Linked DNA regions of Granulosicoccus antarcticus IMCC3135. The protein of the gene in region 1 binds, or shares a complex with, the protein of each later gene. Links are inferred from orthologs where the notes say so. Each region holds a gene or a part of one and is shown in the gene's direction. Other genes may lie near its edges.

Region 1 (4,089 bases):
TCATTGCCAATCATCGAGATCGCAGTAATGCTCAGGGTTGGAGACGCCATCGGCTGGCTCCCCACGTTGGCTATCGTCATTCTGACCGCCTTTATCGGCACCACATTATTACGACAGCAGGGTCTGGCCACGCTTAACACCGCTCGTCAGCGGCTGGATGCGGGTGAAATGCCAGCTCAGCAAATGCTGGAAGGCATGCTGTTGCTGCTGGGTGGTGTCCTGTTGTTGACACCTGGTTTCGTGACCGATGCCTTCGGGTTTGCTTGCGTGCTGCCTGTCACTCGCCAATGGCTGGCGAACAAGATCGCTTCACGCTCCATTGTCAGTGTCGGTGGTGTTGTGGGATTTGGAAGTGGGGCGGGGCGGCAGCGAGGCGGCCCGTCAGCCAAGGGCGGAACCACGATTGGATCTGGATCGACCGCTGGTGCTCGTCATAGCGATGCCCACTCTGCAGAATCCAGCGCCAGTGGTGGTCGACCTCAGCCCTCGACTCCTAGTCCAGAGTCGTCCGGAGAGGTCATTGATGCCGATTTCAAGCGAATTGATAAATAGAATTATATTGCCTGAAATGGCCGTCTGTAGCGCTTTATTGACTGAGTAGGTGTTTTTTGCCACCTGGTTCTGCAAGTTACAGGCAAATTTGTTGGTCCCGAGACTTGATATTGTGGCTGTCGACATTAGAATTAGCACTCCTTAGGGGAGAGTGCTAACAATGGTGCTCAACGCTCCTTTTGGACCTTATTTTTCACAGTTGATTTTTTCGGAGTCGTATTGGTATGAACATTCGTCCGTTGCATGACCGCGTGGTCGTCAAGCGCATGGAAGAAGAGCGCACGAGTGCCGGTGGCATTGTAATTCCTGATTCAGCTACTGAGAAGCCAGTTCGTGGTGAAGTGCTGTCAGTTGGTAAAGGCAAAATCGCTGAAAATGGCGATGTACGCCCTCTGGACCTGAAAGTAGGTGACCAGGTTCTGTTCGGCAAGTATTCCGGCACCGAAATCAAGATTGACGGTGAAGAAGTACTGGTTATGCGTGAAGACGACATCATGGGTGTTTTCGAGTAAAACCCCGCAGTCGTGTCCCAACTGGCTGGCGGTTGCAGCTAGAGCTCCCATCCAGTCATTTCCTGAACTCTTTTTGAGGATAGAATTTTAATGAGTGCCAAAGAAGTCCGTTTTTCCGATTCAGCCCGTCAGCGTATGCTCAAGGGTGTTGACATCCTGGCTAACGCCGTAAAAGTTACTCTCGGTCCTAAAGGCCGAAACGTTGTACTGGACAAGTCGTTCGGTGCCCCTACTGTCACTAAAGATGGTGTTTCTGTAGCCAAAGAAATCGAACTGGAAGACAAGTTCGAAAACATGGGTGCACAGATGGTGAAGGAAGTTGCTTCACAAACTTCTGACATCGCTGGTGACGGTACTACGACAGCAACAGTTCTGGCTCAAAGCATCGTTCGCGAAGGCCTGAAGTCAGTTGCTGCCGGCATGAACCCGATGGATCTCAAGCGTGGTATCGACAAGGCCGTAATTGCAGCAACTGCTGAACTGGCTGCCATGTCCAAGCCATGTAATGACGAGAAGTCAGTTGCTCAGGTTGGTACTATTTCTGCCAACAGCGACGAGTCAATCGGCAAAATCATTGCTGAAGCAATGAACAAGGTTGGTAAGGAAGGCGTTATCACTGTAGAAGAAGGCAAGTCTCTGGACAACGAACTTGACGTTGTTGAAGGCATGCAGTTTGACCGTGGTTACCTGTCTCCTTATTTCATCAACAACCAGGATGCAATGTCTGCAGAACTGGAAGATCCATATGTACTGCTTTTCGACAAGAAAATCAGCAACATCCGTGATCTGCTCCCCGCTCTGGAAGCCGTTGCCAAGTCTGGCAAGCCTCTCCTGATCATCGCTGAAGATATCGAAGGCGAAGCTCTGGCAACTCTGGTTGTCAACAGCATGCGCGGTATCATCAAGACATGTGCTGTTAAGGCGCCTGGTTTTGGTGACCGTCGTAAAGCCATGCTGCAGGATATCGCTATCCTGACTGGTGGCCAGGTAATCTCTGAAGAAGTCGGCCTGTCTCTGGACAAGATCACTTTGGAAGACCTGGGTACAGCCAAGCGTGTCACTGTTGACAAAGACAACACTACTATTGTTGATGGTGCTGGTTCTTCTGATGAGATCAACGCTCGCGTTGAACAGATTCGCACTCAGATTGAACAAGCTACTTCTGACTACGACAAGGAAAAGCTGCAAGAACGTGTTGCCAAGCTTGCCGGTGGTGTTGCAGTTATCAAAGTCGGTGCTGCTACCGAAGTTGAAATGAAAGAGAAGAAGGACCGTGTTGACGATGCACTGCACGCAACTCGTGCTGCTGTTGAAGAAGGTATCGTTCCTGGTGGTGGTGTTGCACTGGTTCGCGCCATTGCTGCTGTTGACAAAGTCAAGGGCGACAACCACGAGCAGGACATCGGTATCAGCATTGCCAAGCGTGCAATGGAAGAGCCTCTGCGTCAGATCGTTGCCAATGCTGGTGGTGAGCCTTCAGTAGTGGTTGCACGAGTCAAAGAAGGCACAGGTAACTTCGGTTACAACGCTGCTAACGGCGAATACGGCGACATGGTCGAAATGGGTATCCTGGATCCAACCAAGGTAACTCGTTACGCTCTGCAAAATGCTGCTTCTGTTGCTGGTCTGATGATCACCACAGAATGCATGATTGCTGACTTGCCGAAGGATGAAGCGGCCGGTGGTGGCATGCCTGATATGGGCGGAATGGGTGGAATGGGCGGCATGATGTAAGGCATTCGCCTTTATCATGTGAGTTAACGCTCATCAAGTAGTATCAAAACCCCCGCTCAATGCGGGGGTTTTGCGTTGTGGATGTGACAAAGTGTGGCGAGTTCGATTCGTGCTTAAGCGTCTGGGGATGGTGCCGATACCAGTTTTATCGGGATGCTAATACCTGCATTTCACTCCCATGTACCCAACAGGACGGGATTTTTTGAATTTTCGCGCATTCACAAGCACGGTCTATCGCTCGCGGGCAATACAAGCATTGTCCGGATCGGTTGCACTCACGCTATTGATCGTGCAGCTGACGTTGTTCTACCCGTCGATCTACGAACAATACGAGTCTCAGATCATCGAGCAATCGAGAGTAGAGCTGGCGTTGGTACGTGCCGCTTTTTTCAACGCGGACCCTGAGCAGATAAGCGTCCCGGACACGCTGTTGAGTGATTCTCTGGTGGGCCTGGTACTTGTGGATGCCTCGGGCAGGCTTCTGCTCAACAAGGGCAACACCTTCGACTATGTGCATGACAGCGGTGCCAGCGTAACTGAGTCCGGTACTGTGCATTCAGAAAACTGGACCATCCCGGCGAAGACGAGTTCTCTGTCAGGTATCGGCTTTATTGAGCGTGAGCAAATTGTGAACGCTGCACTGTTCAAGGCATTGGGGCTCAGTGCATTTGCCTTGCTAACCAGTTTGACAGGCGCTCTTGTGGCCATGTTTGGCGCACACCGATGGTATGTCGGCCCTATAGAGCAGCTGATCGGTGCGCTCAGGGACAGCCGTGAGAATAGTGAGGGACAGTTGCCGGAGTCTATCGAGGTTACTGATGGAAACGATTTGCGTCCTCTGGCTGAAGAGTTCAACGGTCTGATCGAGGCTCAGCGCAAGGCTGCCAGGCAGGTGAAGGTCAAGCAGCAGTATCTGGAATTCGCCGCTCACCATGATCCGCTGACTCATTTGCCCAACCGGCTCATGTTCGAGGATACCTTGAAGCGTACGGTGACTGAGACCATTGCTTCAGGCCTCAAGTTTGCTGTTTTTCTTGTTGATCTGGACAATTTCAAATTCTTCAACGATCAGTACGGGCATCTGGTTGGTGACAAGATGGTGGCGGAGGTGGGCAATCGTTTGCGCACCATGATGCGAGATATTGATCTGGTTGCACGGCTTGACGGTGATGAGTTTGTGGTTATCCAGAGAGATGTGGAAGATACGGATTCGGCTGAAGAGGTTGCCAGGCGCATCATGAACGTTGCGACAGCTCCTTATGAATACCGGGGCTTTACGCTCAAGACGGCG
Region 2 (3,476 bases), 810 kb from region 1 along the record:
GATACAAAAACTGCAACCGCTGGTGGCGGTATCCCTGGCCGTCGTGCTGCTCAAGGAGCGAGTTGATCGGCAATTTCTGATTTGGCTGGCGGTATGTCTGGCAGGCAGTCTGATGATTGCAGCGGGTGATCTTCTGCCGGCGCTGAACCCGGCTAACTGGTCAGGGCAGGAAACACAGGATCTGTTACTGGGCTACGGTTGTACCCTGATTGCCGTGGTGGGATGGGGGGCCGCAACTGTCTATGGCAAGCAATTGAGTAACAAGGGTTTTAGTACTACGGACTTGATGGCAGGACGATTCCTGGTCGGGTTTCTGGTTCTGACACCAATCGCCTGGCTGTTCGCGAACCCTGCCGAAGTGACAGGCATGCATATGCCTCTGCAGTTTCTCAGCGGCGACAAGCAGTTCAATACCCTGGTGCTCATCGCTGTCATGGTGCTGATTTCTGGTGTGGGCGGTATGGGATTCTATTATCTGGGAATGAAACGATTGCCAGCGCGTGCTTGCGCGGTCGCAGAGATGTTCTTTCCGGTTGCCGCCGTTCTCATCAACTGGTTGGTGCTTGGGCAAGCTCTGACCCCGCTACAGATGGTCGGTGCGGCCGTTCTGTTATGTGGCAGCACGATGGTGGCGGTATCGCAAACTCGATAGAACCTGACAGGCTCCAGGCGCCGAGTAACCCATTGAGCTGCAATAAATAGCCGCTTCAAAGGCCGAAAAGCTCGATTTCAGCACAAAGTTTGCCGCTATGGAAATACTCATATAAATACATCCTTATGTGTTTATGGGTACAATGAACCGATCCAACCTTATTGAGGCCTGTGCAATGGCGCAAGACTATATCTTTACTTCCGAGTCAGTATCCGAAGGTCATCCGGACAAGATGGCTGATCAGATATCTGATGCCGTGCTGGATGCCATCCTCAAGCAGGACAAGGGTGCGCGAGTAGCCTGTGAGACGCTGGTAAAGACCGGTCTGGTTATCATCGCCGGAGAAATTTCAACCAGCGCCTATGTCGATCTGGAAGCTCTGGTCAGGAAAACGGTTACCGATATCGGTTATGACCGTTCGGCCGTTGGTTTTGACGGTGAGACCTGTGCTGTACTGAATGGTATCGGCAAGCAATCTCCTGATATTGCTGGAGGTGTTGATCGCAAGACCGCCGAAGAGCAGGGCGCTGGTGATCAGGGCCTGATGTTTGGTTATGCCAATAATGAAACCGATGTGCTGATGCCTGCACCCGTAACCTACGCGCATCGCCTGGTCGAACAACAATCAAAGGTACGTCGCGACGGTACATTGTCCTGGTTGCGTCCGGATGCCAAGAGTCAGGTAACTTTGCGTTATCAGAACGGTAAGCCCGTGGGTATCGATGCGCTGGTTCTCTCGACTCAACATGATCCGGATGTCTCTCTGGCGGATCTTCGTGAGGCGGTGATGGAGCATATATTGAAGCCGGTGCTGCCTGCCGACTGGTTGGACAATTGTCCCAAGGACAAGATCCATATCAATCCGACTGGCATTTTCGTGATTGGTGGTCCTGTCGGCGATTGTGGTCTGACCGGGCGCAAGATCATCGTTGATACCTACGGTGGTATGGCTCGTCACGGCGGTGGTGCATTTTCTGGTAAAGATCCTTCCAAGGTCGACCGCTCTGCCGCCTATGCCGGTCGCTATGTTGCCAAGAACATTGTTGCAGCAGGCCTTGCTGACAAGTGTGAGATCCAGGTGTCCTATGCCATTGGCGTTGCCGAACCGACCTCCATCAGCATTGAAACATTTGGTACTGGCAAGATTGACGATCGACGTATCGAAGACATCGTCAAAGATATTTTCGACCTGCGCCCTTACGGCATCGTGACCATGCTGGACCTGATTCGTCCCATCTATCAACAGACTGCGGCCTACGGTCATTTCGGTCGTGAACTCCCGGATTTTACCTGGGAAAAAACAGATCGTGCCGACGCCTTGCGCCAGGCCGCTGGACTGGCCTGAGTCACAGGTCAGCCTCTTATAAACATTTTTCGAGATACCCAATAATGAATGCATCTGTACAAGACGTAAGCGGTGACTATAAAGTCGCCGATATCAGCCTCGCAGACTACGGTCGCAAGGAAATCAGGATGGCTGAGCATGAAATGCCGGGCCTGATGGCGCTGCGCGAAGAATATGCCGGCAAGCAGCCATTGGCTGGTGCCCGCATCGCAGGTTGCCTGCATATGACTATCCAGACAGCGGTTTTGATTGAAACCCTGACGGCTCTGGGTGCTGAAGTTCGCTGGTCTTCGTGCAACATCTTCTCGACTCAGGATCACGCCGCTGCTGCAATTGCTGCTTCAGGTGTACCCGTATTTGCCTGGAAGGGTGAGAACGACGAAGAATTTGATTGGTGTATCCACCAGACGATCAAAGGACCCAACGGCTGGGTGCCAAACCTGATTCTTGATGACGGTGGCGATCTGACGGTCATGATGCACAACGATTACCCAGAACTGCTGGCTGATGTCAAAGGACTGTCTGAAGAGACCACGACGGGTGTACACCGTTTGGTTGAAATGGCAAAGAAAGGTCTGTTGAAAGTTCCAGCCATCAATGTCAACGATTCTGTGACCAAGTCCAAATTCGACAACCTGTATGGCTGTCGTGAGTCACTGCTTGATGGTATCAAGCGCGCTACCGACGTCATGATCGCAGGCAAGATTGCCCTCGTGGTTGGTTACGGCGATGTGGGCAAGGGCTGTGCGCAGGCGTTCCGTGGTATGGGTGCCACTGTCTGGGTAACCGAAGTTGATCCTATCTGTGCCTTGCAGGCTGCGATGGAAGGCTACCGTGTTGTTGTCATGGACGATGTAGCTGACTTGATCGACATTGTTGTGACTTGCACCGGAAACGTGAACGTTGTCACGCACGAGCACATGAAGCGCATGAAGAACGAAGCTATCGTGTGCAACATTGGCCACTTTGACAATGAAATTGATGTTGCTGGTCTGCGTCAATATACGTGGGAAAACATCAAACCTCAGGTCGATCAGGTGATCTTCCCTGACGGTAAGCGCATCACCTTGCTGGCTGAAGGACGACTGGTCAATCTGGGTTGTGCAACAGGTCACCCCAGTTTTGTCATGTCCGCTTCTTTCACCAATCAGGTGCTGGCGCAGATAGAACTATGGGAGCGAAGTGCTGACTATTCCATCGATGTGCATGTACTGCCAAAGGCTCTCGACGAGAAGGTTGCACGACTGCACTTGCAAAAGATTGGTGCCAAGCTGACGACCTTGTCGAACGAGCAAAGCGATTACCTTGGGCTAGAGACAAGCGGACCTTACAAGCCGGATCATTACCGCTACTAGTCGAACATCTTGGCTGGTGACTCCTCGACTCGTCGAGGAATACTAGTGAAATGTGCTTTATCCAAAGCCGACCCGTGAAACAGTCAATACGACTGTTACACGGGTCGGCTTTTTACATTTTGTC

Evidence for each region.
Region 2: the proteins of groL (region 1) and metK are in contact, whole or in part, in a cryo-EM structure (PDB 8P4O), measured with the Escherichia coli proteins. The link is inferred for Granulosicoccus antarcticus IMCC3135 from one-to-one orthologs.

The regions. Positions count from the first base shown.
Region 1 is NZ_CP018632.1:1,497,033-1,501,121, forward strand. The notes cover bases 516-3,476. They hold groL (chaperonin GroEL), read left to right. Parts: upstream 516-1,154; coding sequence 1,155-2,798; downstream 2,799-3,476. Other genes in these bases: IMCC3135_RS06420 (FxsA family protein), read left to right, coding at 516-552; IMCC3135_RS06425 (co-chaperone GroES), read left to right, coding at 777-1,064; IMCC3135_RS06435 (putative bifunctional diguanylate cyclase/phosphodiesterase), read left to right, coding at 3,001-3,476. Also shown: more of IMCC3135_RS06420, read left to right, coding at 1-515; more of IMCC3135_RS06435, read left to right, coding at 3,477-4,089.
Region 2 is NZ_CP018632.1:2,303,268-2,306,743, forward strand. What follows is about bases 1-2,912. They hold metK (methionine adenosyltransferase), read left to right. Parts: upstream 1-827; coding sequence 828-1,997; downstream 1,998-2,912. Other genes in these bases: IMCC3135_RS10025 (DMT family transporter), read left to right, coding at 1-652; ahcY (adenosylhomocysteinase), read left to right, coding at 2,042-2,912. Also shown: more of ahcY, read left to right, coding at 2,913-3,352. UniProt on the Escherichia coli protein: Catalyzes the formation of S-adenosylmethionine (AdoMet) from methionine and ATP.